2 regions of the Amycolatopsis sp. NBC_01488 genome follow, and region 1 is predicted to be linked to the other one. Evidence: predicted binding sites of a transcription regulator. Region 1 holds the regulator's gene; the other holds the start of a gene.
The links. Region 1 encodes HspR, which represses chaperone genes until heat shock. Its sites were predicted from a motif close to ANNTTGAGTNNNNNNNACTCAANNT; they were not measured.
Positions count from the first base shown of each region.

Region 2: a site for HspR is predicted at 3,159-3,183, ahead of lon (endopeptidase La). Genes of this name have one in related genera too.

Region 1 covers NZ_CP109434.1:2,582,218-2,589,467, forward strand. The annotation lists gene dnaK (molecular chaperone DnaK) at 1-1,229, shown strand, start outside; gene grpE (nucleotide exchange factor GrpE) at 1,226-1,933, shown strand; gene dnaJ (molecular chaperone DnaJ) at 1,970-3,142, shown strand; gene OG738_RS12425 (heat shock protein transcriptional repressor HspR) at 3,148-3,573, shown strand; gene OG738_RS12430 (DUF305 domain-containing protein) at 3,700-4,221, opposite strand; gene OG738_RS12435 (lytic polysaccharide monooxygenase) at 4,230-4,985, opposite strand; gene OG738_RS12440 (dienelactone hydrolase family protein) at 5,131-5,847, opposite strand; gene OG738_RS12445 (FAD-binding oxidoreductase) at 5,901-7,004, opposite strand.
Region 2 covers NZ_CP109434.1:1,711,316-1,718,565, forward strand. The annotation lists gene OG738_RS08115 (putative bifunctional diguanylate cyclase/phosphodiesterase) at 1-100, opposite strand, end outside; gene OG738_RS08120 (GNAT family N-acetyltransferase) at 338-1,276, shown strand; gene OG738_RS08125 (SAM-dependent methyltransferase) at 1,347-2,201, shown strand; gene OG738_RS08130 (SAM-dependent methyltransferase) at 2,252-3,097, shown strand; gene lon (endopeptidase La) at 3,198-5,600, shown strand; gene OG738_RS08140 (class I SAM-dependent methyltransferase) at 5,667-6,473, opposite strand; tRNA gene OG738_RS08145 (tRNA-Tyr) at 6,710-6,792, opposite strand; gene OG738_RS08150 (YajQ family cyclic di-GMP-binding protein) at 6,922-7,250, shown strand, end outside.

The DNA.
Region 1 (7,250 bases):
AGTTCAAGGCCACGAACGGCATCGACCTGACCAAGGACAAGATGGCGCTGCAGCGCATCCGCGAGGCGGCGGAGAAGGCCAAGATCGAGCTGTCCAGCTCGAACTCGGCCGGCATCAACCTGCCGTACATCACGGTCGACGCCGACAAGAACCCGCTGTTCCTCGACGAGCAGCTCTCGCGCGCCGAGTTCCAGAAGATCACCTCGGACCTGCTGGACCGCACCAAGGCGCCGTTCAACAACGTCATCCGGGACGCGGGCATCTCCGTCGGCGACATCGACCACGTCGTGCTCGTCGGTGGTTCCACCCGCATGCCGGCCGTCGCCGAGCTGGTCAAGGAGCTGACCGGCGGCCGCGAGCCGAACAAGGGCGTCAACCCGGACGAGGTCGTCGCGGTCGGCGCGGCGCTGCAGGCCGGTGTCCTCAAGGGCGAGGTCAAGGACGTCCTGCTGCTGGACGTGACCCCGCTGTCGCTGGGCATCGAGACCAAGGGCGGCGTGTTCACCAAGCTCATCGAGCGCAACACCACGATCCCGACCAAGCGCTCGGAGATCTTCTCCACCGCGGACGACAACCAGCCGTCGGTGCAGATCCAGGTGTTCCAGGGTGAGCGCGAGATCGCCGCGCACAACAAGAAGCTCGGCATGTTCGAGCTGACCGGTCTCCCGCCGGCCCCGCGTGGCGTGCCGCAGATCGAGGTCACCTTCGACATCGACGCCAACGGCATCGTGCACGTGACCGCGAAGGACCTGGGCACGAACAAGGAGCAGTCGATGACGATCACCGGTGGCTCCGCGCTGCCGAAGGACGACATCGAGCGCATGGTCAAGGACGCCGAGGCGCACGCCGAGGAGGACAAGACCCGCCGCGAAGAGGCCGAGACCCGCAACCAGGCCGAGACGCTGGTCTACCAGACCGAGAAGTTCCTCAAGGACAACGACGACAAGCTGCCCGAGGACCTCAAGGGCAAGGTCAAGTCCGCGATCGACGAGTCGAACGAGGCGCTCAAGGGCACCGACTCGGCGAAGATCCGCGAGTCGATCGAGAAGCTGAACACCGCTTCGCAGGAGCTGGGCACCGCCCTGTACGCCAACGCGAACGCTGACGCTGCCGCGGGTGCGGCCGGCGCTTCGGGGGCAGCCGGCGGCGACGCCGGTGCGGCCGGCGGCCAGGCCAAGGCCGATGACGTGGTGGACGCCGAGATCGTCGAAGAGGACGAGAAGAAGTGACCCACAGCTACGACGAATCCGAGAACCAGGGCCGCGGCCCCGAGGAGCCGGTGGTCGTGCGGGATCGGCGGCGGGTGGACCCCCAGACCGGGCAGGTCCGCCCGCCCGGTCCGGCCCACGCGGCGCCGGAGCCGGAGGAGGCGCCCGTGGAGCACGCGGGCCCCTCGCTCGGCGAATCCATTGTGGACGATTCGGTGTCGGTCGTCTCCGACGTCGAGAAGGAGCTGGCCGAGCGCACCGCCGACCTCCAGCGCCTGCAGGCGGAGTACGCCAACTACCGCAAGCGCGTCGAGCGTGACCGCGAGGCGGTCGTCCTCGGCGCCAAGGCGACGGTGGTGAACGACCTGCTGCCGCTGCTCGACGACCTCGAGCGGGCCGAGCAGCACGGTGACCTCACCGGCGCGTTCAAGGCCGTCGGCGAAAAGCTGATCAGCGGCCTGCAGCGCGCGGGGCTCGAGTCGTTCGGCGCCGAAGGCGAGGTTTTCGACCCGAGCGTGCACGAGGCCGTGCAGCACAACACCTCGCCGGACGTGGCGGGCCCGACGGTCACCGTGGTCATGCGCCGCGGCTACCGGTTCGGGGACCGCGTACTGCGGGCGGCGCTGGTCGGCGTGACCGACCACGAGCCCGGCGCGGCCCCGGTGGACCCGTCCGCCGGTGGCGAGCTGCCACTCGGCGAACGCCTCGATGACCAGCAACAGTAAGCATTATCCGGCTCAAGTGGGAGGAGGAGACGCCCGATGAGTGCACGGGAATGGATCGGTAAGGACTTCTACCGTGAACTGGGCGTCTCCTCCGACGCCACCGCGGACGAGATCAAGAAGGCCTACCGCAAGCTGGCCAAGGAGAACCACCCGGACGCGAACTCCGGCAACGCGCAGGCGGAGCAGAAGTTCAAAGCGGTCTCCGAGGCTTACGGCGTGCTCTCCGACGCGAGCAAGCGCAAGGAGTACGACGAAGCGCGGCGGATGTTCGGCGGCGCCGGGGGCGGGTTCAACTTCCCCGGTGGCGGCGGCACCGGCAGCTTCGACGTCGGCGACATCTTCGGCCAGGCCGGCGCCGGTCAGCAGGGCGGCTTCGGCGGGCTCGGCGACATCCTCGGCGGGCTGTTCAACCGCGGCCGGACGACGGCGGGCGCGACGGCGAACCGGCCGCAGCGCGGCGCCGACGTCGAGACGGACGTCCGGATCGACTTCGTCGAGGCGGTCAAGGGCGCGACCCTGCCGCTGCGGCTGTCGAGCCCGGCGACCTGTTCGACGTGCGGCGGCAACGGCGCGAAGCCGGGGACGTCGCCGCGGACCTGCCCGACCTGCAGTGGTTCGGGGCTGGTCAGCCGCAGCCAGGGCGCGTTCGCGTTCTCGGAGCCGTGCCGCGACTGCCGCGGCCGCGGGACGATCATCGACGACCCGTGCCCGGAGTGCGGTGGCGAAGGCGTCAGCACGAGGACGCGCACGCTGACCGTCCGGATCCCGCCGGGCGTCGACGACGACCAGCGGATCCGGCTGGCCGGCCAAGGCGAACCGGGCCGGGGTGGCGCGCAGGCGGGCGATCTGTACGTCCGGGTGCACGTGGCTCCGCACGCGTTGTTCGGGCGCAAGGGGCTCGACCTCACGATCACCGTGCCGGTCGACTTCACCGAGCTGACGCTCGGCACCACGATCACGGTGCCGACGCTCGAGGGCAAGGTCTCGCTCAAGGTGCCGCCGGGCACCGCGAGCGGGCGGGTGCTGCGCGTGCGCGGCAAGGGCATCGCCAAGCGCGACGGCTCGCAAGGTGATCTGCTCGTCACCCTCCAGGCGGCGATCCCCGCCAAACTGGACGGCAAGGCGCGCGAAGCACTGCAGGCGTACGCCGAGTCGATGGCCGGGCACGACCCCCGGCCCGAGATCACTGAGCTGCTCGAAGGCAGGTGAGTGGGATGTTCGGCGGGATTCCCCAGGGGGGCGACGAAGAGACCCCGGTGTTCGTCATCTCGGTGGCGGCCCAGCTCGCTGGCATGCACGCGCAGACGTTGCGCACCTACGACCGGCAGGGCCTGGTGTCGCCGGGCCGGACCGCCGGTGGCGGGCGGCGCTACTCGATGCGGGACATCGCGCTGCTGCGCGAAGTCCAGCGCCTGTCGCAGGAGGACGGCGTCAACCTCGCCGGGATCAAGCGCATCATCGAGCTGGAGAACCAGGTCGACGCGCTGCGGGCCCGGCTGTCGGAGATCACCGAGGAGCTGGCCGCGGCTTACGCGGCCGCCGAACAGGGCGTGGCGGCCGCGCACGCGTCCTACCGCCGGGACCTGGTGCCGCTCAACCAGCAGACGGCGATGGTGGTCTGGCGTCCCAAGCGCCGCTGACGTTTCGACACACCGAAGGGCCTACCCGAACTTCTCGGGGAGGCCTTCGTGCGTCACAGCCGATCGAATACACGAAGACCGCGAGCAGCCGGGCAGAGGCTGCTCGCGGTCCGCGCCGCGGGGACGTCACACCTTGAAGTTCAACAGCTGCTTGACCTCGGCGCTCCGCGACTCGATGACCCGCCGCGCCAGGTCGCGGGCCTGGGCGTTGATCCCGCCGCTCGTGCCGTTCTCCGTCTGGGCCAGCTCGACCGCGCCCTGCTGCTGGCCGGACAGGACGTCGAGGAACTTGCGGGAGAACTCCGCGTCGGGAGCCGCCTGAAGCGCGCTCACCAGGTCCGGCGACGTCATCTTCATGCCGCCGTGGGCCGCGTGGGCCTGGGGGTTCAGGTCCATCGTCTCAGGCTGGCCCCACGCCTTCAGCCAGTTCTGCATGTCGGCGATCTCGGTCTGCTGGGTCGACGCGATCGCCGCCGCCAGCTCCTTCAGGGGTGCCGGGAGCTGCCGGTCGGCCGCCAGGCGGACGATGTCGATGCCCTGCTGGTTCTGGGGGATCAGCATCTGCAGGAACATCACGTCGGCCGCGTTGTAGGCGGGCGGGGCCGCCGTCGCGCTGCAACCGGCCAGCAGCAGGCCGACGACGGCCATCAGCACTCTCACTGACGCTGCCAGAGGGCAGGCGTGTTCGGCGGCTCCCAGCCCGCGATCGCCGTGTGCGCCTGGAGGCAGCGGTAGCTCACGCCGTTGTACGTCACGACGTCACCGGCCTTGTACGCCGTGCCGGCCGTCCACGTGCCGCTCGACGGCGGTGTCGTCGTCGGGGGCGGGGTCGTGGTGGGCGGCGGGGTCGTGGTCAGTGGCGGCGTGGTGGTCGGCGGCGGCGTGCCACCTCCGCCGATCTGGAGGTCGACGCAGCTGTAGAACGCGTTGGCCGTGTCGGAGATGTTCCAGATCGCCAGCACCTTCACCCGGCCCGAGTAGCCGGCCAGGTTCACCGTGTGCGAAACGGTCGCCGGTGGCTGCTGGTTGTTGCCGGGGATGTTCGCGACGCGGGTGTTCCCGATGTAGTACTCGTAGCTCGCGGTCGCGTGCCGGGCGGTGAACACCCAGTTGAACGTCACCGTCGTGCCGACGGACTTGGCAGGCCACGGCTTGGACTCGTCGGACAGCTGCGAGAAGCGGGAGTTGCCGCCGTCGCAGCTGCGCAGGCCCTTCGGACCTTCGACGCTCTGGGGCTCGTAGACGATGTCGCCGCAGTCCGGGACCTTCCCGGCCGCGCAGTTGGCCTGCCGGCTGGGCGGGTCGGAGATGTAGCCGTGGGCGCTCGCGGTGGTGGCGGGGAGGACGACGACCAGCACCGGGGCGAGCAGGACACCGGCGGAGGCCGCGAAGAGCTTGCGTTTCCAGGTCATTTCGGCTCCTCGAGGGGGAACAGCGTTGTTCCAAGGGGAGGACGAACGAGCACATCCGGGAAAGATGTGGTCTAGACCATAAGGTGATTCGGGCACAACGGTCAACGAACTACGACCATTCGGCGAAAAGGCTCGCCCGCTCGGCTCAGTGCGAAGGTCGGGCCGGTTGCTGCAGGTGTTCGCCGAAGAACGCCGTCACCCGGCGCCACGCGTCCTCGGACGCTTCGTGGTGGTAGGTGAACCCGACGACCTTGAGCAGCAGGTTCAGCGGCGGCGCGACCTCGATCTTGTTCGCGAACCCGTGACTGGCGCCGGGGTACTCCTTGACGTCGTGCGGGATTTCACGCTCGGTGAGCGCCGTCTCGAGCTTCGCCGCCGCGCCGCGTAGCGAGAAGTCCTTCTTGCCGAAGCTCGCGACGATCGGGCAGGCGTCGTCGAGCACCGACAGGTTCTTCGGCAGCTGCCCGTAGTACGGCGCGGACGCCTCGAAGCCGCGTGACGCCGCGACGAGCGCGAAGCCGCCGCCCAGGCAGAACCCGGCGATGCCGATCCGGCCCGAGCAGTCCGGGCGGGCGGCCAGGAGCGCGCGGGACGCCTCGATGTCGTCGAACGTCCGGCCCTGGTTCGCGAACATGTCCGAGAACACGCGTCGCACGCAGCGGCGCATCCCGCCGCGTGCGTACAGGTCCGGGCTGAGCGCGAGGTAGCCCTCGGCGGCGAAGCGGTCGGTGATGTTCTTCGTGTCCTGGCTCAGCCCGAACGCGTCGTGGATGAGCACCACGCCCGGGTGCGGTCCTTCGCCCGGCGGCTCCGCCAGGTAGCCGCCGATCGTGCCGTCCGAAACCGGAATAGTCATCTCCATATCGGCGAAGATAGCGAGAATCCGGCTGGTGTGCGCGGTGCGCTGAGAGTTCCTCAGTCCAGGGTGAACGGGTCGAAGCGGATGCGCTCGAGCTCGACGCCGGCGGTCAGCAGCCGCGCGATCGTCGCCCGGATCATCGCGGGCGAGCCGGCGACGAGGACGTCGTGGTCGTGCCACTCGCCGCGCTGGGTCACCGCGTGGGCGAGCGTGCCGCGGTCGCCGCCCGGCACCGCGCCCTCCTCGGTCACCGGCGTGACCGTCAGCCACTTCGACACCGCGGTCAGCCGCCGGAGGTCGTCCAGCGCGTACAGGTCTTCCGGTCTTCGGCCCCCGAAGAACAGGTGCACCGGCGGGTTGTGCTTCCAGTGCGCGAGGTCGTCGAGGATCGAGACGAACGGGGTGACCCCGGTCCCGCCGGCGATCATCAGCAGCGGCTTCCTCGTCGCGGTCGGGCGCACGGTGAGCGTGCCCATCGCCGGTCCGAGCCGCCAGGTGTCCCCCGGCTTGGTGTGGTTGACGATGGCGCCGCTGACCCAGCCGCCGGGCACCGTGCGCACGTGGAACGTCAGCTGGCCGTCGCCGCGCGGCGCGGTCGCCGGGGAGAGGTAGCGCCACATCCGCGGGCGCTGCGGTACCTCGACGCTCACGTAGCTGCCGGCCCGGAAGGGCAGCAGGCCTTCGGTCTGCACCCGCACCATCGCGACGTCCTGGGACAGCTTGCGGTGGTCGAGCACCCGCGCCGCCCACGACGCCGGCCCGGTCTCCGCCTGCGCGGCCTCGCGCATGGTCTTGGCGATGAGCCCGTACGCCGTCGTCCACGCGCATTCGACCTCGTGGGTCCACTTCTGCTTGAGGAACCGTTTCAGCGCGAGCAGCAGCGCGACGCCGACGGCGTCGTAGTGGCGGGCGACGACGGCGAACTTGCGGTGGTCGCGGCCCAGCTGGCCGAGGAAGGTGACCAGCTCGTCGGGCCGGTCGACCATCTGCACCACGTACACGAGCGCGCGCAGCAACCGGCTCCGCTGGTTCGTCATGGTGACCGGGAACAGATCGCGGCAATCCGGCGCGACCACGAACAACACGCCGTAGAAGTACTGTGCCACTTCGTCGGCTTTCGGTTCGATCTCCGCAAAACTTTCACGAATCAGCCGAGCCAGTTCGCGACCCTCCACGGTCGAAACGGGGACGGTCTGCGGCGGTGCGAAGATCTTCACGGATTCAGCGCTCATCGGGAACGGTAATCTCCAGTCGTGCAAGGGATTCTTTGCGCCGTGCGTGCGGCGTCGCCGTGCGGTGCCGCCCCCGAGGGTTTCCGACTGTAGGCGAATTCCCGTGCAGATGCGTGTGATTCCGCGCGGTCCGCTCGAACGGAGCAATTTCGCCACGCGCGGTCAACCCCGGCT
Region 2 (7,250 bases), 870 kb from region 1:
CCGTGCGGGCTTCGGCGGAGACGGGCGGTGTCCCGGAAGCGGCTCCCGGCCCGGGCTTCGCCTGCGCTACGGCGTTGCCGTGGGCGTTGGTGTCCGGCATCCGACCTTCCCTCCCGGCTTGTCCACCGGCGCTGATCCGTGACTTCGGGTGTGGACAAGGGCCATACCGTACCCCGTAGGGCGTACCCGTGTCCCTTTCGAGACAGTAGGAGATCACCCCAGGGTTAACAATGCCTCGATGGCGCTGACCTGCGTGGACCAAGGGGTGAAACATCGGGTGGCGAAAGCAGGGGTGGTCGTCTGCGCACGACGTCCCGCATAGCGCTTCAATGTGCCCATGCACAGCGACGTGATTGCCACCGAACACGCGGCCCGGCTCGCGGCGGTGGACTCCCTGCTCCCCGGTACTTCCCCCTTCGAAGCGGCCGAAAGCGCCGTGGTGCTGGAGGTGGCGACGACCGACTCGGCCGCGGCCGGCCTCGCTTCGCGCATCCAGGTCGACCAGGACGCCCCGAACGCGCCGTGGCGGGCGCTGACCGAGCACCGCCTCGACCTCCAGCTCGCCGGTCCCCACCCGGCGGGAGCCCTCGACGCGCTTCTCACCCGATGGGATGAACATCTGCGCGCGGTCGCCGAGCGCGGCGACACCGAGACCGCGGCGATCGTCCCGCGCGCCAGCCGGGACGCCGCCGGCACGCGGGAAATGCTGCACCACGGCTTCGCGCCGCTGCGCGTGATCGCGGTCCGCCCGGCCGAGCGGATGGTCCCGGCCGGCCCGCGCGGCACGCCCGGCGTCAAGATCCGCCGCGCCGAGCCCGGCGACCTCGAAACCGTCGTCTCACTGGGGCTCGAGCTGCACTCCTTCGACGCGCAGTACGGCACGGTCAACCTGCGCCAGGGCGTCGAGGACATCATGGCCAAGGACCTGGCCGAGCAGCTGGACCGGCCGGAACCGCCGTTGTGGATCGCCGAGCTGTACGGCCGTCCGCTCGGCATGGTGAACGTCCAGCACCCCGGCGAGACCGGCTGGATCAGCGACCGGGTCGCCGCGGACCGCGTCGGCTACCTGTCGTCGCTGGCCGTCGCGAAGGAGGCGCGGTCCTCCGGTGTCGGCACCGCGCTGGCCACCCACGCCCACCACGTCCTGGACGAGGAAGGCGCCGACGTCGTCCTCCTGCACCACGCGGCGGCGAACCCGCTGTCGACGCCGTTCTGGTACGCGCAGGGCTACCGGCCGCTGTGGACGTACTGGCAGCGTCGACCAGCCGTTCGCTGAACCACTGGCGGATTACCCCAGGTCGTTCGTCCTTATAGGCTGGCTGCCGGAGAGCGAGGGGAGCCGGAAAGTGACCGATCAGCGGGATTCGGCGCCGAGAGCGCCCGAAGGCGTCGACACCGAGAAGCCGTCCGCGGCCCGGATCTACGACTGGTACCTGGGCGGCACGCAGAACTGGGCCGTGGACCGCGAGTTCGGCAGGCGTATGGAGCAGCAGTGGCCGCTCGTGCGCCCCGGGTCGAAGCAGAACCGCGAGTTCATGAACCGCGCGGTGCGGGCGGCGCTGCGGGCCGGCATCCGGCAGTTCATCGACCTCGGCTCCGGGGTCCCGACGGCAGGGAACGTGCACGAGGTCGTCGAGGCCGAGCTGCCCGAGGACCACGACGCGACGGTCGTGTACGTCGACTACGAGCCGGTCGCGGTGGCGCACGCGACGCTGATCCTCGAAGAGGAGGCGGCGACGGACTGGGCGGGCATCGTCCAGGCCGACATGCGGGACGCGAAGGCCGTCCTGCGCGCCGAAGAGACGAAGCGGCTGATCGACTTCTCCAAGCCGGTCTGCCTGATGATGATGGCGGTGCTGCACTTCGTCGGACCGGACGACGACCCGGTGGGCCTGCTCAAGGCCTACCGGGACAAGCTCGCGCCGGGCAGCTGGCTGGCGATCTCGCAGATGAGCGAGGGCGACGGCACCGGCAAGTACCTGGACGGGCTGCGCTGGTTCGTCGAGCAGTACCGCAAGACGAGCAACCCCGTCTGGTTGCGCAACCGCGAGGAGATCGAGCCGCTGTTCGGCGACTGGAACCTCCTCGAACCGGGCATCGTGCACCTGCCGGACTGGCGGCCCGACCGCAAGCTCAACGCACTGGAGGCGGAAGCACGCCCGTTCGCCTGGTGCGGCATCGCGGAGAAACCCGGCGCATGAGCCCAAGGAACACAGCGGCGTCAAGCGCCTCCGCCGAGGGTGGTGGGGGCATGGGAGGAGCGCCGACCGCCCCGGCCGGGGTCGACACCGACAAGCCGTCCGCGGCGCGCGTCTACGACTGGTACCTCGGCGGGTCGCACCACTGGGCGGTCGACCGCGAGTTCGGCAGGCGCGTGGAGAAGGTGTGGCCGCTGATCCGGCCGATCTCGCGGCAGAACCGGGCGTTCATGAACCGGGTGGTGTCGGCGGCGATGGACGCCGGCGTCCGCCAGTTCGTCGACCTCGGCTCGGGCGTGCCGACGGCGGGCAACGTGCACGAGATCGTCCGGGACCGGCTGCCCGCCGGTGAGCGGGCGTCGGTGGTCTACGTGGACTACGAGCCGGTGGCGGCCGCGCACTCGCGGCTGATCCTGGAGCGCGAAGGCGCCACGGACTGGGCGGGGCTCGTCGAGCGGGACATCCGCCGCCCGAAGGAGATCTTCGGAGACGACGTCACGCGCGAGCTGATCGACTGGTCGCGGCCGGTGTGCCTGCTGATGATCACGGTCATGCACTTCATCGGCCCGTCGGACGACCCGGACGGCCTGATGGCGACGTACCGGTCGAAGCTCGCGCCGGGCAGCTGGCTGGCGCTGACGCACGGCACGTGCCGGGACGACGCCCCGCCGGACCGCGCGGCCGAGGTTCGCCGCTTCATCGAGGCGTACCAGGCGACGTCGAACCCCGCGTGGCTGCGATCCGCGGACGAGCTGCTCCCGTGGTTCGGCGGCTGGCCGCTGCTCCCGCCGGGGATGACATCGTTGCCGGACTGGCGCCCGGAGACGCCGCCGACGCCGATCGACGCCGAGACGCGCCCCTTCGCGTGGTGTGCCGTCGCGCGTCGCCCAGGCCTCTGAACTGGGCTTTTACTGATCGCTGTGGGCGAACGCACCATCGGAAACAAACCCACCCTTCGGAGAGTTGAGCTAGGCAGACTCAACTACACGAGGAGTGCACATGTCCGACACCCGCCTCCTGCCCGTGCTCCCGCTCGATGACGACGTCGTGCTGCCGGGCATGGTCGTCCCGCTCGACCTGACCGACACCGAGACGCGGGCAGCGGTGGAGTCCGCCCAGGCCAAGACGCCGAGCCAGGCCTCGTTCCCCGGCATCCGGTCGACCGGCGCCACCAAGGCCGAGGTCCTGATCGTCCCGCGCGTCCACGGCGAGTACGCCGAGTTCGGCACCGTCGCGACGGTCGAGCGCATCGGCCGCGTGCCTGGCGGCAAGGCCGCCGTCCTGCTGCGCGGCACGAGCCGCGCGCTCGTCGGCCGGATCGCCGACGGCCCCGGCGCGGCCCGCTGGGTGCACGCCGAGGACGCCACCGAGACCACGGACGACCAGACCGCCAAGCTCGCGGCCGAGTACAAGGCCGTCGTCATCTCGATCCTCCAGCAGCGCGGCGGCTGGCAGCTGATCGACGCCGTCCAGCAGGTCGAGGACGCCTCCGCGATCGCCGACCTGTCCGGCAACGCGCCGTACCTCGACACCGAGCAGAAGCTCGAGCTGCTGACCACGCTCGACGTCAGCGCACGCCTGGAGAAGGCGCTCGAGTGGAGCAAGGCGCACCTCGCCGAGCTCGAGGTCACCGACACCATCCGCAAGGACGTCGCCGAGGGCATGGAGAAGCAGCAGAAGGAGTTCCTGCTGCGCCGCCAGCTCGAGGCCATCCGCAAGGAGCTCGGCGAGCTCGACGGCACCGTCCAGGACGACGACTACCGCGCTCGCGTCGAAGGGGCCGAGCTGCCCGACGCCGTGAAGAAGGCCGCGCTGGCCGAGGTGGACAAGCTGGACCGCACGTCCGAGCAGTCCCCCGAGGGCGGCTGGATCCGCACCTGGCTGGACACCGTCCTGGAGCTGCCCTGGAACGAGCGCACCGAGGACAGCTACGACATCGCCGCCGCGCGCGCCGTGCTCGACGCGGACCACGCGGGCCTCGACGACGTCAAGGAACGCATCATCGAGTACTTGGCCGTGCGCAAGCGCCGCACCGAGTCGGGCCTGGGCGCGGTCGGCGGCCGCCGTTCCGGCGCCGTGCTCGCCCTCGCCGGTCCTCCCGGGGTCGGCAAGACGTCGCTGGGTGAGTCCGTCGCGAAGGCCATGGGCCGCAAGTTCGTCCGGGTGGCGCTGGGCGGCATCCGCGACGAGGCGGAGATCCGCGGCCACCGCCGCACCTACGTCGGCGCGCTGCCCGGCCGGATCGTCCGCGCCATCAAGGAAGCCGGCTCGATGAACCCGGTCGTGCTGCTCGACGAGATCGACAAGGTCGGCGCCGACTACCGCGGCGACCCGACCGCGGCGCTGCTCGAAGTGCTGGACCCGGAACAGAACCACACGTTCCGCGACCACTACCTCGAGGTCGAGCTGGACCTGTCCGACGTCGTGTTCCTGGCGACGGCCAACGCGCTGGAGACCATCCCCGGCCCGCTGCTGGACCGCATGGAGCTCGTCACGCTGGACGGCTACACCGAGCACGAGAAGGTCACCATCGCCCGCGACCACCTGCTCCCCCGCGAGCTGGAGCGCGCCGGGCTGGGCGCTTCGGACGTCACGCTGACCGACGCCGCGTTCAGCCGGATCGCCGCCGAGTACACCCGCGAGGCGGGCGTGCGTGCGGCGAACCGCACGATCGCGAAGGTGCTGCGGAAGATCGCGACCAAGGTGGCGCTCGACGAGGTGTCCCTGCCGCTGACGGTGGACGCCCCGGATCTCGACACCTACCTCGGCCGGCCGCGGCACCTGCCCGAGTCGTCGCTGCCCGCGTCGACCCAGCGGACGTCCATCCCGGGCGTCGCGACGGGCCTGGCGGTGACCGGGGCCGGCGGTGACGTCCTCTACATCGAGGCGTCGCTGGCGGACAAGGAGTCCGGCGCGTCCGGGCTGCAGCTGACCGGCCAGCTCGGCGACGTGATGAAGGAGTCCGTCCAGATCGCGCTGTCCTACCTGCGCTCGCACGGCGCGGAGCTGGAACTGCCGGTGGGCGACCTGCGGGAGCGCGGCATCCACGTGCACGTCCCGGCGGGCGCGGTGCCGAAGGACGGGCCGTCGGCGGGCGTCACGATGACGACGGCGCTGGCGTCGCTGCTCTCGGGCCGCGTGGTCCGCGCGGACGTCGCGATGACCGGCGAGGTGTCGCTGACCGGCCGCGTCCTGCCGATCGGCGGCGTGAAGCAGAAGCTGCTGGCGGCGCACCGGGCGGGGATGAAGACGGTGATCATCCCGCAGCGCAACGAGCCGGACCTCGACGACGTCCCGGCCGAGGTGCTGTCCCAGCTCGACGTGCACGCGGTGGCCAATGTCCGCGAGGTCCTCGACCTCGCGCTGACGCCGGCTTCGACGCCGGTTTCCCAGGCGGCGTAACCCCGAACGCCGCCACCCGAAACGGCCGGTTTCCCCCTCGCACGGGGAAACCGGCCGTTCTCTTCGTCAGAGCCGCCGCGCGGCGATCAGGTAGCCGGTGCCGAGCAGGCCCGCGGCGCCGCGGCCGACGGTCGTCTCCGGCCGCCGGTGCCGCCGGTCCAGCCGGTCGAGCGGCGGCACCAGCGCGGTGACGTCGTAGAACAGCGTGTCCTCCGGCTGCAGTCCGGCCCGCCACAGCTCGTGGCGAAGCCGCCTCGGGGTGTACGCCTCGATGCCGGTGCGGCGCGCGCCGTGTCGCCGCGGGAAGCGCAGGGCGTCCTCCAGGCCGCCGAGCACGCGGCGCGCCGGCCAGTAGAGGCCCCATTCGACCAGCCGGTAGGGGCTGAGCGGATTGAGCATGGTGACGATGGCGCGCCCACCCGGGCGCACCACGCGCGCGATTTCGCACAAAGCCGGCGCGACGTCCACGTATTCCAGCACGCCCATCGCGAGCGCGACGTCGAAACTGCGGTCGGCGAACGGCATTTCTTCGATGTCGCCGACGGAAAAACTCGCTTCCTCCCCGGTGTGCCGGCGGGCCGCGTCGATCATCGCGGCGGACCGGTCGCAGCCGGTGACGGTGAAATCCGGGGACCGGCTTTCGAGCACGTGCCGGACCATCTTCCCCGGCCCGCAGCCGACGTCGAGGAGCGCGCCGCCGGGCGAGCCGCGCAACACTTCGTCGACGGCGTACATCCTCGATCGGTGAAATCGGGCGGTGGGCCCCCGGCCGTCATACGCCTCGGCGTAATCGGCCACGAGCCGGGCATCCGCGTACTGGACCCGCACGAGCTCCTCGCGCGGTGGACGTTCGAGCGTCCCGCGAACCGGCATGCGTACCTCCACTGCTCTGCCACTGGGTTCGGCACATGCGGGGTCGGGCCGGGCACGAAAGCCGTTACCGTTTCCCGGGAGAATTTCGAAATGGGGGCGAAAGGGCGAATGAATCTTCCATCACCGGCCAGGAATTGCGGCCGAATTGCGGGTTGCGTAAAGACGCGGTCATGGGGAGCCCTGTGGCTCATGAAAACGGCCCCGCGACCTGGTGGTCGCGGGGCCGTTCCGGTGGGTGGCGGGTGAGGGATTCGAACCCCCGTAGGCGTAAGCCAACTGGTTTACAGCCAGTCCCCTTTGGCCACTCGGGTAACCCGCCAAGGCCGGGCGAACCGGCCGGGGAGAAGCTTACCCAACGGGTTCGAGCGGGGGTCAACCGGGATGCCCGTCCCCCGATGGGGGCTAGGCTGGGTGGCCCCTGACAAGCGAGTACGAGGTGTGAGGACACGTGGCGGATCCCTCTTTCGACGTCGTGAGCAAGGTCGACCGCCAGGAGGTGGACAACGCGCTGAACCAGGCAGGCAAGGAGCTCGGCACGCGGTTCGACTTCCGCGGCACCGGCACGACGATCAACTGGTCGGGCGAGGAGGCGATCGTGATCGAGTCCGAAACCGAAGAGCGCGCCCTGGCCGCGGTCGAGGTGTTCAAGGAGAAGCTGATCAAGCGCAGCATCTCCCTGAAGGCCTTCGAGGCCGGCGAGCCGGCGCTGTCGGGCAAGATCTACAAGGTGTCGGGCAAGATCCTCCAGGGCATCGCCTCCGACAAGGCCAAGCAGAT